One region of the Bacillus sp. TL12 genome, then DNA from elsewhere that is predicted to be linked to it. Evidence: riboswitches for the same ligand, from Rfam matches in the RefSeq annotation. Region 1 holds a riboswitch; the other holds the start of a gene.
What was found. Region 1 has a riboswitch for thiamine pyrophosphate ahead of thiT (energy-coupled thiamine transporter ThiT). Riboswitches for the same ligand answer to the same signal wherever they lie in the genome.
Positions count from the first base shown of each region.

Region 2: another riboswitch for thiamine pyrophosphate. It lies ahead of tenA (thiaminase II); the one in region 1 lies ahead of thiT (energy-coupled thiamine transporter ThiT).

Region 1 is NZ_JAJJBY010000002.1:52,042-58,090, forward strand. Features, by position in the region: gene LOK41_RS02205 (class D sortase) at 1-298, shown strand, start outside; gene LOK41_RS02210 (response regulator transcription factor) at 342-1,031, shown strand; gene LOK41_RS02215 (sensor histidine kinase) at 1,028-2,830, shown strand; gene thiT (energy-coupled thiamine transporter ThiT) at 3,205-3,807, opposite strand; TPP riboswitch at 3,903-4,004, opposite strand; gene LOK41_RS02225 (FeoA family protein) at 4,442-4,669, shown strand; gene feoB (ferrous iron transport protein B) at 4,666-6,049, shown strand, end outside.
Region 2 is NZ_JAJJBY010000007.1:6,314-12,362, forward strand. Features, by position in the region: gene LOK41_RS08595 (alpha/beta hydrolase) at 1-994, opposite strand, end outside; gene tenA (thiaminase II) at 1,301-1,990, opposite strand; TPP riboswitch at 2,169-2,275, opposite strand; gene LOK41_RS08605 (homoserine dehydrogenase) at 2,339-3,364, opposite strand; gene LOK41_RS08610 (esterase/lipase family protein) at 3,500-4,741, opposite strand; gene LOK41_RS08615 (lipoprotein BA_5634 family protein) at 4,988-5,668, opposite strand; gene LOK41_RS08620 (ABC transporter permease) at 5,766-6,049, opposite strand, start outside.

The DNA of each region.
Region 1 (6,049 bases):
TATTACTACAGTTCCGTCTGAACGTGGCCATACAGTGCTGAGCGGACATCGTGATACTGTATTTACAGAATTAGGAGAGCTAAAAGAAAAAGATAGTCTCGTTGTAGAATATGATAAAAAGATCTACACTTATGAAATTCAAAAAATGTGGATTACGCATGCAGATGATCGAACTGTCATTGTAAAAAAAGAAGAACCGACTTTAACGCTCACGACTTGTTATCCATTTGATTATATAGGTGATGCACCAGATCGATATATTATTGAAGCGAAGTTAATTGCGACTTATTCAAAATGAAATGACAGCCTTAGCTATTTTAGAATAAGAGGGGGAAATGAATATGCCACAAACCATTTTAATTGTTGAAGATGAAGACATTCTACGTGAAATCTTGAAAGATTATTTTTTAAGTGAACAATATAAAGTGCTTGAGGCAAGGGATGGAAAAGAAGCATTATCCTTGTTTGAAGAAGATGAGGTTCATTTAGTTATCCTTGATATTATGTTACCAGAATTAGATGGCTGGTCTGTATGCAGGAGAATTCGTAAAACGTCACAAGTTCCGATTATTATGCTAACAGCACGTGTAGATGAGGATGATACATTACTTGGATTTGAGCTAGGGGCAGATGATTATGTAACAAAACCATATAGTCCACCTATTTTATTGGCGAGAGCAAAACGATTACTAGAGAGCAGAGAAGTTATCAGTAAACCCTCGAGTAATAACGATGATACATTATCTATCCATGGAATTTGTGTTCACTTTCCCTCACGTGCTGTTACTGTAGAAGGAATAGACATTAATTTAACGCATACAGAGTTTGAGATATTGACCTATTTCATGCAAAATCAAGGAATTGTTTTGACAAGAGAGCAATTGATTTCAAGAATTTGGGGCTATGAATTTGCTGGTGATGACCGGACAGTGAATAGTCATATCCGTAATTTACGAAATAAATTAGGAGATAAAGCAAAGCACATTACGACTGTTGTTCGGATGGGTTATAAATTTGAGGGGAATGTATGAGAAAAGGAATTGTACTCAAATTATTTATTCTTACAACAGCACTATGCATGTTGATTTTAGCGACGATTTTTATTGGACAAACGATATTTTTTAAACAATATTATGCAAACCGAAAAGTTAGTGATATTAAAACAAATATAAGCACCTTTGAGAGAGATTATTTGAATAGCGGTGGTAACACAGAAGCAATTCAGAAACTGGAACAAGATTTTTATAGAGAAAATAATACATGGATTACAGCATTAGATAGCGATGGGAATTTAAAACATGCAACCGATTTTTATTTAGAAGTAAAGCTGGATCGGCTGTGGCAGAAGGAACTTGGAAAAACAAACCTTACAATCCCTCTCTATTATCTTATGGGAATAGAAGAGGTTGAAAATGAAAAAATGCCGAATTTTTCAGGATTGCAAATTTCGGTTTATGGAATAGATAGAGATTCTACATTTGTTCCTGCTGTATTAAATTTAAGTAAGGGTAGTATAAGTTGGTCCAACAAGCCATTAGATAAGAAAATAAATGAAATAGTTCTTAAGGTGAAAGAGGAAAAGAAAAGTGCGGCTCAAGTTCCTAGTACTGGTTTTGGGGGAACTGTTACAAAAGTGCAACTACCTGATAGTAAAGGGATAGTGAATCCACTTTATAAAAACACTTTGTTCTTGGAGAGTATAAAAGAATTTCAAGCAGACTTACTGTTAAATGAAAATAAAGATAACAATGATGCCTTAAGAATAAATGACTATGAAAAAAATGATATAAAATATAAATTATTAATCAAACCGATAAAAGAAAAGGATGGCTCTTTAACATATATATTCGCCATGGCGTCCTTACAGCCTGTGGATGAAGCAGTACAAATGGTAAAGGATTATTATGTATATATTATTGCATTTGTACTAGTCCTCACCTTGTTGGCATCTTTTTATTACTCAAAACAAATTGCAAAACCGCTATTACGAATAAATGACACAACCAAGAAAATTGCAAATCTAGATTTCACAGAAAGAATTCCAATTACTTCAAAAGATGAGATTGGAGATTTATCTCAAAATATTAATAGGTTATCTAATACATTGCACACACATATTGAACAATTAGAACGAGATATTGAAAAAGAAAGAAAGTTAGAAAATACGAGAAAAGAATTTATTTCGGGTGTCTCACATGAATTGAAAACACCGCTAAGTATTATGAAAAGCTGTATTTCGATTCTAAAAGATGGGGTAGCTGAACATAAGAAAGAGTATTACTTTCAGGCAATGGAAAAAGAAGTGGATAAGATGGACATGCTAATTTTGGACATGCTAGAGTTAGCTAAATTCGAATCTGGTACGTATAAAATGCAGATGGATACTTTTCATATTGATGAGGTCATTGAGCATATATGTGAACAATTATCATTAGAAATAGAGAAAAAACAACTGCATTTTTACAAATACATATCTCCAGCCAAAGTTGTTGCAAACCAACATCGCATTGAACAAGTACTAGTCAACTTTGTAACGAATGCAATCCGTTATACACCGGAAAACGAGAATATTATTATTTCTACAATAGATGAGTCAAATCGAATAAAGATTTGTATAGAAAATAAAGGTGCTCATATTGAAGAAGAACAATTAGATAAAATTTGGGATCGCTTTTATCGTGTAGATACAGCACGCCAGCGCTCAAAAGGTGGAACGGGACTCGGACTTGCTATTTCTAAAAATATTTTAGAACTTCACGAAGTAGAGTATGGGGTAACGAATACAGCCGATGGTGTGTTATTTTACTTCTATTTACCAAAAAAAGTGTAGGAAAGAAATTCTACGCTTTTTTAATTTATTTTGATAATATCTTTATTTTATCTTTATATTTAACATTTATCCCGCACTAACGGGCAGTAATACTCCCACCTCAAAATTCGGCGGGAGCAAAGAAGTTAGGTGGGAGATAAACTGCCCGTAAAGGCCCGATTGGTTCAACTAATAATTAGTGGGGGATGAGGAAAACCCCCACTGATTAAAGTTTCACTTTATAATTTTGGTAGAAGATGAAGTTGTTTAAGGAGTAGATTATCCATGAAGAGCAATTTACTAAGTGTAATGGTATTTATATTTTTATGTGTATTTATTGTTTTTATTATTGATATAACACATTGAGAGTTGTTTATAAAAAGAAGAGCACCTATTTAGGCACTCTTCTTTTTTGTGTTTCTATTATATACATCTGCGCTTTTGAATAGGCGCGGAGCTGTTGTGTATAAAAGCAGTAGTAATACTGTACATAATGCGAAGGATGCAAGCAGTGTACTACCGTTTACAATCAATGAATATAGGAAAGCAGATTGCCCTTTTGGTGCATATTGTCCCCAGAAAACAATACCAGCGATAAAGTGCCAGAAGTAACGTGCTAAGCTACCAATGAATGTAGCACCAATAATATAGGCCATTGTTTTCTTACCTTGATTATTTGCCATTGCTTGTTGGATAGGTTGATAAAATAAGCCGGCGAAACCAACGAAGGCAAAAGCAATAAAATATTCAATCAGTGTCTGAATTGGTGTAACGATAACAGCATCCCCAACGACAATTTGTAATAGTCCCCAAATCAAGCCGCCTAAGAAAGCTGTTTTAAATCCCCAGCGGTAAGCGATAATAAAAATAGGAATCATAGCAAATGAAACAGAACCGCCTGTTGGAAGTTTAATGGATAGTGGTAAAATATCGATGATCAAGGCAAAGGCTGCAAGGATTGCAGATTCAATCATCGCTTGTAAATTGGTGTTACGCATATTGTCATTCCCCCTAAATCTAAGTTGCACAAAAAAAGAATAATGTATCATAGGGAGATATGAAATACGTAAATAGAATATGATGAGGTAGATGTATTTCGGCGTTTGCACAATTCCTACGTTAGCATTAACTAACAGGTTCTAAGGGTCGGAATATTATATTCCCTCTCAGCAACGAGGCTCCCCCTGTGATAACGAGATTCTTTGATTGTTAGATTCATTGTAATTGAAATGGATGAGAATGGCAAATGGTGTTTAGATAATCGTAAATTAAAGACTTTTCTTGTTAGAGGGAAGAGAGAATCCAGCTATGGATAGAAGCGGTCAGTGCCTTTTTGGAGCCCATACCGCATGAGGACAGAAATAGGGAATGAGAGGAAGTCTATTTTTATTTTCATAGCCGTAATATGTATGTAGGGAAATGGAAATAGCAGAAGAGGCTCCCTTTTCTTTTTTGATGAAAGAGAGAGTCTAGCCATTAGCGAGCGGTGAGAGTTATGGTGCAAAAAAGTTATTCCTATGTAATTGTCCCAAAATGTTAGTAAATATGAAGGAAAAGGCTATAGTATTTGATTGGTAGGGATGGTATAATTCATCTGAAAATAATTATCATTCTCTTTTGAGGAGGGGGATTATGAGTCTAGTTGACATCAAAATAGGTGAAAAGGCACTAGTGAAAAATATACAGGCGTTAGATAAGTTGTTAAAGCGGAGATTAGCTGCTTTTGGTCTTTCTGAAGGAAGTGAACTTCGTGTAAAACAAAAAGCGATGTTCAAGGGACCATGTACACTAGAATGCCGCGGGCAATTAATTAGTATTCGTCATTGTGACGCGAAAATGATAAAGGTGGAATTAGCGTGAATAAGGTTGCATTGCTAGGGAATCCGAACACAGGAAAAACATCATTATTTAATGCGTTAACTGGTTCCTATGAATACGTGGGAAACTGGAGCGGGGTAACGGTAGAAAAAAAGGTCGGTAAGTTAAAGAATAAGCAAGGAACATTAATTGATTTACCAGGTGTATATGATTTAAATCCTGTCTCTCGTGATGAAGGTGTCGTTACAAACTTTCTATTAAAAGAAGAATTTCAACATATGCTGAATATTGTTGATTCTTCTCAATTTGAGCGTAATATGCATTTAACAATGCAACTACTGGAATTTGGTAAGCCTGTTTCTATTGGTTTAAATATGATCGATGTGGCGAAGCAGCGCGGGATTGTTATTGATGTAAAAAAATTATCAAAAACACTAGGAGTAACGGTTGTTCCTGTTGTTGCGAGGAGTGGTAAAGGTTGTGAGGAATTACTTGCTGCCCTTCATGAGAGTGAGAAGAAGACGAAAGAGCCTTTCATTCTTTCATATGGTAAACAAGTAGATGCAGGAATTGCAGAGCTTATAGATCTTTTAAACAAGGAAAATTATGAACATCCAAGATGGCTTGCCCTTCAGTTTTTAAGCAATAATGAAGTTGTGGAACAAGAAGTGAGTAGATTACCGATTTATAAGGAACTTGTGGCAATTCGCTCTAATCTGGAGGCAGAACTTGATGGTACATTAGAGCAGCATATTTATAATACACGTGCAGCGTATATTGAAAAGTTAAAAACAAATGTCATTCAGCATGAAAAAGAAGGAAAGATTCCTTTTTCAGAAAGGGTCGATAAGTTAATTACACATAAAGTTTTGGGACTTCCAATCTTTTTAGCAGTTATGTTTTTTATTTTTCAGGTTACGTTTACGTGGATTGGGACGCCTTTGTCGGATATGCTTGACGAATTTCTTGGTGGACAATTTACAGATTGGGTTACAGCAGGACTTATAAATATTGGGGCCTCTGAGTTTATTCAGGCACTTATTATAGAAGGTATTATTGCTGGTGTTGGTGCTGTATTAGTATTCGTCCCACAAATTTTTGCCTTGTTCTTCTTTATTTCGTTACTAGAAGACTCAGGATATATGGCACGAATTGCAGTTGTCATGGATCGGGTTATGGAATTCTTCGGTTTAAACGGGAAGGCGTTTATTCCAATGATTATCGGTTTTGGTTGTAACGTACCAGGCATTATGGCAGCAAGAACAATTGAACAAGAGAAAGAGAGGTTGCTTACTGTTTTAGTAACACCATTTATGTCTTGCTCAGCACGTTTGCCTGTATACGCACTATTTGCGGGAGTCTTTTTCCCGAATAGCCAAGCGAGTGTTGTGTTCTCGTTATACATTGCAGGGATTGTACTTG
Region 2 (6,049 bases), on a different contig from region 1:
TTCCACCTTGACTATGACCAAGGATATAAATTTGATTCTTGTCTACCATTGATTCATTTTGAAGAAAACGTGTGGCAAGAAGTGCATCGTCAGTTGTCTCTTTATCGACTGTATAAAAAGGGCTTAATTGTGTTTTTAAGCCATGTTCATACGTTCGTTTATTGTAACGAAGAACAGCAATACCTTTCGAGGCAAGACCTTCAGCTAAATCACGAAAAGGTTTTAAGGCAAACGCAGTTTCATCCCGATCGCTCGCTCCAGATCCTTGAACAAGAACAACCGCTGGGAAAGGACCCTTTCCCTTTGGAACAGACAATGTTCCTGGTAATGGAAACGCACCACTTCCGACTACTACTTCTTTTTCAATGAATGATTCAGGCTTACTATATGATGGACGTTCTGCAACAGGACTAAACGACATGCTAAATTGAAAATCATCTATTTTTCCAGATGGGTCTAACTTTATTAGTAATGGCACAGTAAATTGTTCAAAAACTAATCCAATTTCTACATTTGTATGAACGGAATTCGTCTCTTTTTGCTTTACCTCTCCAATTCCCATAAAAGAACCTGCTTGCAATTGTACTGGGAGTCCCTTCCAATAACTCTCCAACCATTTTTCAGATATTATCTTCTGTAAAGATCGAGAAGTTAAATCAAATGCAGATTTATAATTTTCAGCATGCATATCACGGATAAATGTAAGAGTAGTAGATATAACAGGGTTTTCATCATTAACATTGTCTGTTTCTTTTATATTTGTGTTTGTTTCCTTTAAAGTTGAAATAAATTGGTGGTTGAACGGATTATTATATGTATTGGGATAAAAACTTGTTTTCAATACGTCCGTATTCCGCCCCTCATACAAACTTGAAGAACTCACGAAATTTTTAGGTGAAATTACTTCCTCCGCATATGAAACAGAAGGAATACTTATCGTACAAATTGCACTAACGAGTAAAAGCTTATTCCCTATTCGTTTTCTTGTTTTCATATTTATTGACTCCTTTCAAAATTAAATCCTTTTCATACAACATTCCAAGCATTGTAAGGAAAATAAAAAATATCAAAGAGATTAATAAACTTCTTTACGCCCTTTATGTGATATCATAAACAAACTTCAATAAAAACTACCCTCTTCCTCCTTTTTATTATGTAATTTTTTAATAATATATAAGCATCTAATTAGTGAAGTTGATTTTTCTAAAACTAGAAATATTATTTTTGTACAAAAAAATGACTAAACTAAGTTAGTCATTTTCTATACTCATGTATGCATGATGAAAGACATAGCTTTTCATTATAAACTTACATCTTCTACTTGTTCTTCCACTGACCATTTTTCTAATGTGTAAGCCATCTCCCAAAACGAATATTCATATTGACTGCTAATTACAAAATGCTGTTGCATCCGCTTACGATCAGCTTCTGTTACTGTTTCAGCAATGGCATCTAATCTAGCAATTTGCTCCTCTACTAAAGTACGGAACCAGTCAGAACCATATGCTGAAATCCATTCTTGGTAAATTGGTTCTTCAGGTTTACATCCCTTGAGTCGCTCACCAATTTCATAATAAAGCCAATAGCACGGCAAAATCGCTGCGATAACATCCCCGATATGTCCCTCGTATGCAGCGCGATACATATGTGATGTATACGCATAAGCCGTCGGTGCAGGAATGAACGATTCTTTTTCTTCTTCCGTAATTCCTAGTTTTTTCGCAAAATTCTCATGCAGTGATAATTCAGCTTGATATGTATTTTGTGCATGGTGCGCCATGCGAGCCGTCGTTTCTAATTCAATCGCTTTTGCTGCTCCTAACGATTGGACTCTTGCAAAATGACTTAAATAATATGAATCTTGCAGAACGTAATAGCGAAAACTAGCTAAATCTAATGTTCCGTCCCCTAGTTTTGTCACAAATGGATGATTAAAACTTGCCTCCCAAATCGGATTAACTTCTTTACGTAATAACTGTGAAAATGACATTATAGACCCTCCAATAAACGTTTTAATAATAAAAAATGAAACAAGTTTCTTAACGAATCATTCGTTAACTACTAGACTACTAGGATCTACTTCAAATAGGTGTGTAAAATAAAAAAGCTTTCTTTACACACACGTAAAGAAAGCGGACTGGACATCATCAATATTGTAAAAATATCATCTTCTGTCACTTCCACTTCCCTACGCTGGTATTACCCAGATCAGGTCCTAAGGGTTTCAAAGGTATTCTTTAATCTCAGCCTATTAAAGGCCCCCCTAGTGGATAGATATATAACTATTTAACTTTGATACTTATCATAACATAATCCATATAACTGTCAAATATTTTCATCACACATCTTTTCGATACAAATTAATTAAATCTTTCAAAGCTGCCGCTGCTGCTCCTCTCGGGCTCGAAGCTCCCCCGGTAGAAGTAACTCTTCCCATAATATCAGTATGAAAAGTGATTCCTTTTTCCGTTCCATTTACATAAGCCAACGGATGTTCTTTCTCTATTTCACGCGGATATACTTCAAGTTTAAGATTTCCTAAATAATCTTTATATGCCGTCCCAATTAGTTTTAGAAATTTACCTTGTGCTTTTGCCTTCTCTATATCTTGTTTTGTAACACCCTCTATCCCTTTTACACTTACATAATCAAGAGAGTATTCTGACTGAAATAAACTGTTCGCTAACAATAATAGCTTACAGGCACTGTCCATACCACTTACATCTAATGATGGGTTCGTTTCAGCTATCCCTTTACGCTGCGCTTGATGCAATGCTTCCTGGAATGTTACATCTTCTTCATACATCTTTGTAATAATATAATTTGTTGTTCCATTTAAAATACCTTCTATACTTTCAATTTGACATCCCGCTAAACTAAATTGCCCAATATCTAATGTAGGAAGTGCAGCTGCAGTTGCCCCGCTATAACGAATACGTACGTTAGCTTGCGTTGCTTTTTGCTTTATTTCTTTCCATGCGCTAACAAGTGTACCTTTTGAAATAGCGACTATATCCATATGATTTCCAATCGCTGTTTCAATATATCTTCTTCCAGGTTCACCTGTTTGAAGATTAGTTGGTGTTGATTCTATTAATACATGACCAAAAGGCATTTTTTCACTTTTTTCAAGTGGATAGTTTTTGAGATATTTCTCCAATGCATCAGAACCCGTACCATAAGTTAATAATTCTTTAATATGTAAACCTTTGGCGCTAAAGAGATTGACTGTACTTCCAATAACTCCAGTAAGGACAAGTTCGATGCCGTACATCTCATTTACATATAAAGCTTTCTCAAATACTAATCTCACAAACTCTTTTCCAACAGTTCCATATCCAGATATTACTATATTAACTCTCATATTATCACCTCAAACTATTATACTATTTTGATATTAACCCCATTATACTCCGAAAATATGATGTGATTCACGAAAGAAAACTCCCTTAAATAAACTTGAGGGAGTTTTTATATCTTAATATAATTATGAATCCGGTTATTTCGGTAAGTTTGATAACTTGGCAGCGATCTCTCGATAAAAAGCATTAATATCAGAAAAACCTAAGGAATCCGAAACGCTTAACCCAACCATATCAAGGTGATCCCAGTTTTGTTTTGTCTCAATATGATTCCATTTTCCAAGCTCTGCTGTGCCATTATTATTTATAATCGTATCAGTTGATGGTCCTACCATCGAATTTGTATTTACCACACCATCATTTTGCCACCAGGATGAATCAATAAATGTACGATCCTGTTCGTACCTTGCATATGCCCCTAAGAAAATCGCATTCCCCATTAACGTTTTATTCATAGTAATGTGTGGCAAGTGAAGTCCTGTTATAGGCGTTGCTTGTGTCGCATGTCCACTGTAAGAAAAATAATATACATCTGGTTGCGCTTTTACCCAATCATTCAAGTCCTTTGCTCCATCTGTACTTAAATCCCATTGGCTTATATCTTTTGTATCCTTTAAAATCGGATTATTTAATACACGGTTTGAATATTGATAAAATGATTCTCCAGCTTTCTTTTTAATTCCCCATTGATCCAGCTTAAAATCATATAATGCTAGATTATTATTTTCTCCAATCCCAGCAGTTGCGATGAGTAATTGCTTTACAGCAGGTAAGAGTAGACTTCCATCTGCAAGGGTTGTCCCGTTGTGAGGGGTTGCCAATGTCGTTACACTATGAACGTATGATTTTCCCCCCTGAAACAACGGAGACATTGTCACATCTGCATGCTGTTTTACATACTCGCGCTCCTCTTGATTTCCCTCTTTCAATAATTGAACGAGCGTACGTATCGTTTGACCACCCATACTATGTCCTACTAAATGAACCTTATTTGTCTCACTCCAATTTTGAACAAACCCTGTATATGTTCTCCCATATCGATCATGTCCATGTTTCTCAGCATGAGCGGCTCCGTAATCAACTGTTCCACCATTAACTTGAGCATATAACTCACAAGCGCGATCCCAGTTGCTTGATAACGGTCCAACAGCGGCAGTATGAACATTGTATCCATCTCTCTTTAAATTTTCTTGAATATCGTGAACACCACCCCAATACTTTACACCCAATAATTCATCTCTTCCCCAACCTGTAAAACCATGTACAAGAATAATTGCATTGTTGTTTTTCTTTCCTTCCTCTGCATGTGTTGGCACCGGAAGTACTACACTAGAAGCGATAAAACATACGATCAATAATCCCCAAAGTAATCTTTTCATTTTACATCCCCTTTTCTTTTTCTATCCACCCTAATAAAGCGCTTTCATTTTTACCCCCTTTTTCGTAATAGAAAAAAGATCCACATAGATATACCAATGCAACGTGCAATGGTTATATAGCGTGGATCTCCAATTCTCTATCACATTTATTAACTTAAAAATAATGTAAACTATATTATCCGAATTGTCTATCTATTATGAAATGTTACATATTGATAAAGTTTTGTTGACAATTCCCTGTCCCTTTTAACCTTTATCCTCAAAAGTAACAAATTTGACCGATATTAATTTATGAAAATCATTCACTTGTCTTTTTAATTTTAAATATTCGATTACAATTGTATTATCTGTTGACATCTTAGGTTTTTCATATCCTAATGATTTTTTGAAGTGAATGAGTTGTAATTTTGTTTCATTTGCTTTTATTTCTTTATATACATCATTTTTCGCCACAATAAGGTACCATTGAGATTTGTAATCACGAGAGTTTCTAATCCAAGCATTACTTTCATATTGAACCGGTATTGTTTGACCATTTAAATCTATACTTTCTATATGTTCTTGATCTTCATGTGTAAATACTAACGAATGACCTTTGGGGATCGTTGGTAATTTTTTTATTGAAATATAATCTAAACTGTTATTTACATTATTCGTCCGAAAAATTTTCTCTTTAATCATAGCCTGAGCTGTAGACTCGTCTATAATAAGCACTTTATTTTCACCCACGCTGCCTGTCTTTACTTCAAATACCTCTTTTTCTTTTATATTTTCTTTGTAACGCACAAAAATTGGTAATGTATATTGTTCGTCTCCAATCATTATTATTCCGCTCGCAGGTTGTGTATTCTCCTTAGATTTCGAACAAGCACTTAAGCTTATTATGGCTAGGACAATTAACATAAAAATCGATACTGTTTTTTTCATTACGACTCCTTTCGTTAAACGAATTAGTTATCAGATATAGGGTTTAAGGTGAAACTTCATTTCTCTATAATATAATCAAGCCCTAGTAATAGTACCTTTATTGATCCATTGTCTTATAAAGTTTTTGGAGGTAACGCCAACGAGTCATAAAGAAATATAAAATTTGTATACAGACAAATGATATTAAGATAATGATTGAACTGTTTAGAATAGAAAAATCAACCAATTGTTGTAGGGCGATATATGCAACTGAAGTATGAATTACCGCAATGATAATTGGTAAAAAGAACATAATTAACAGCTGCCTTGTTACAACCTTTTTTAATTCTCGCTTACTTAATCCCATCTTTGAAATCACTTTATATTGTTGTTGATCCCGGT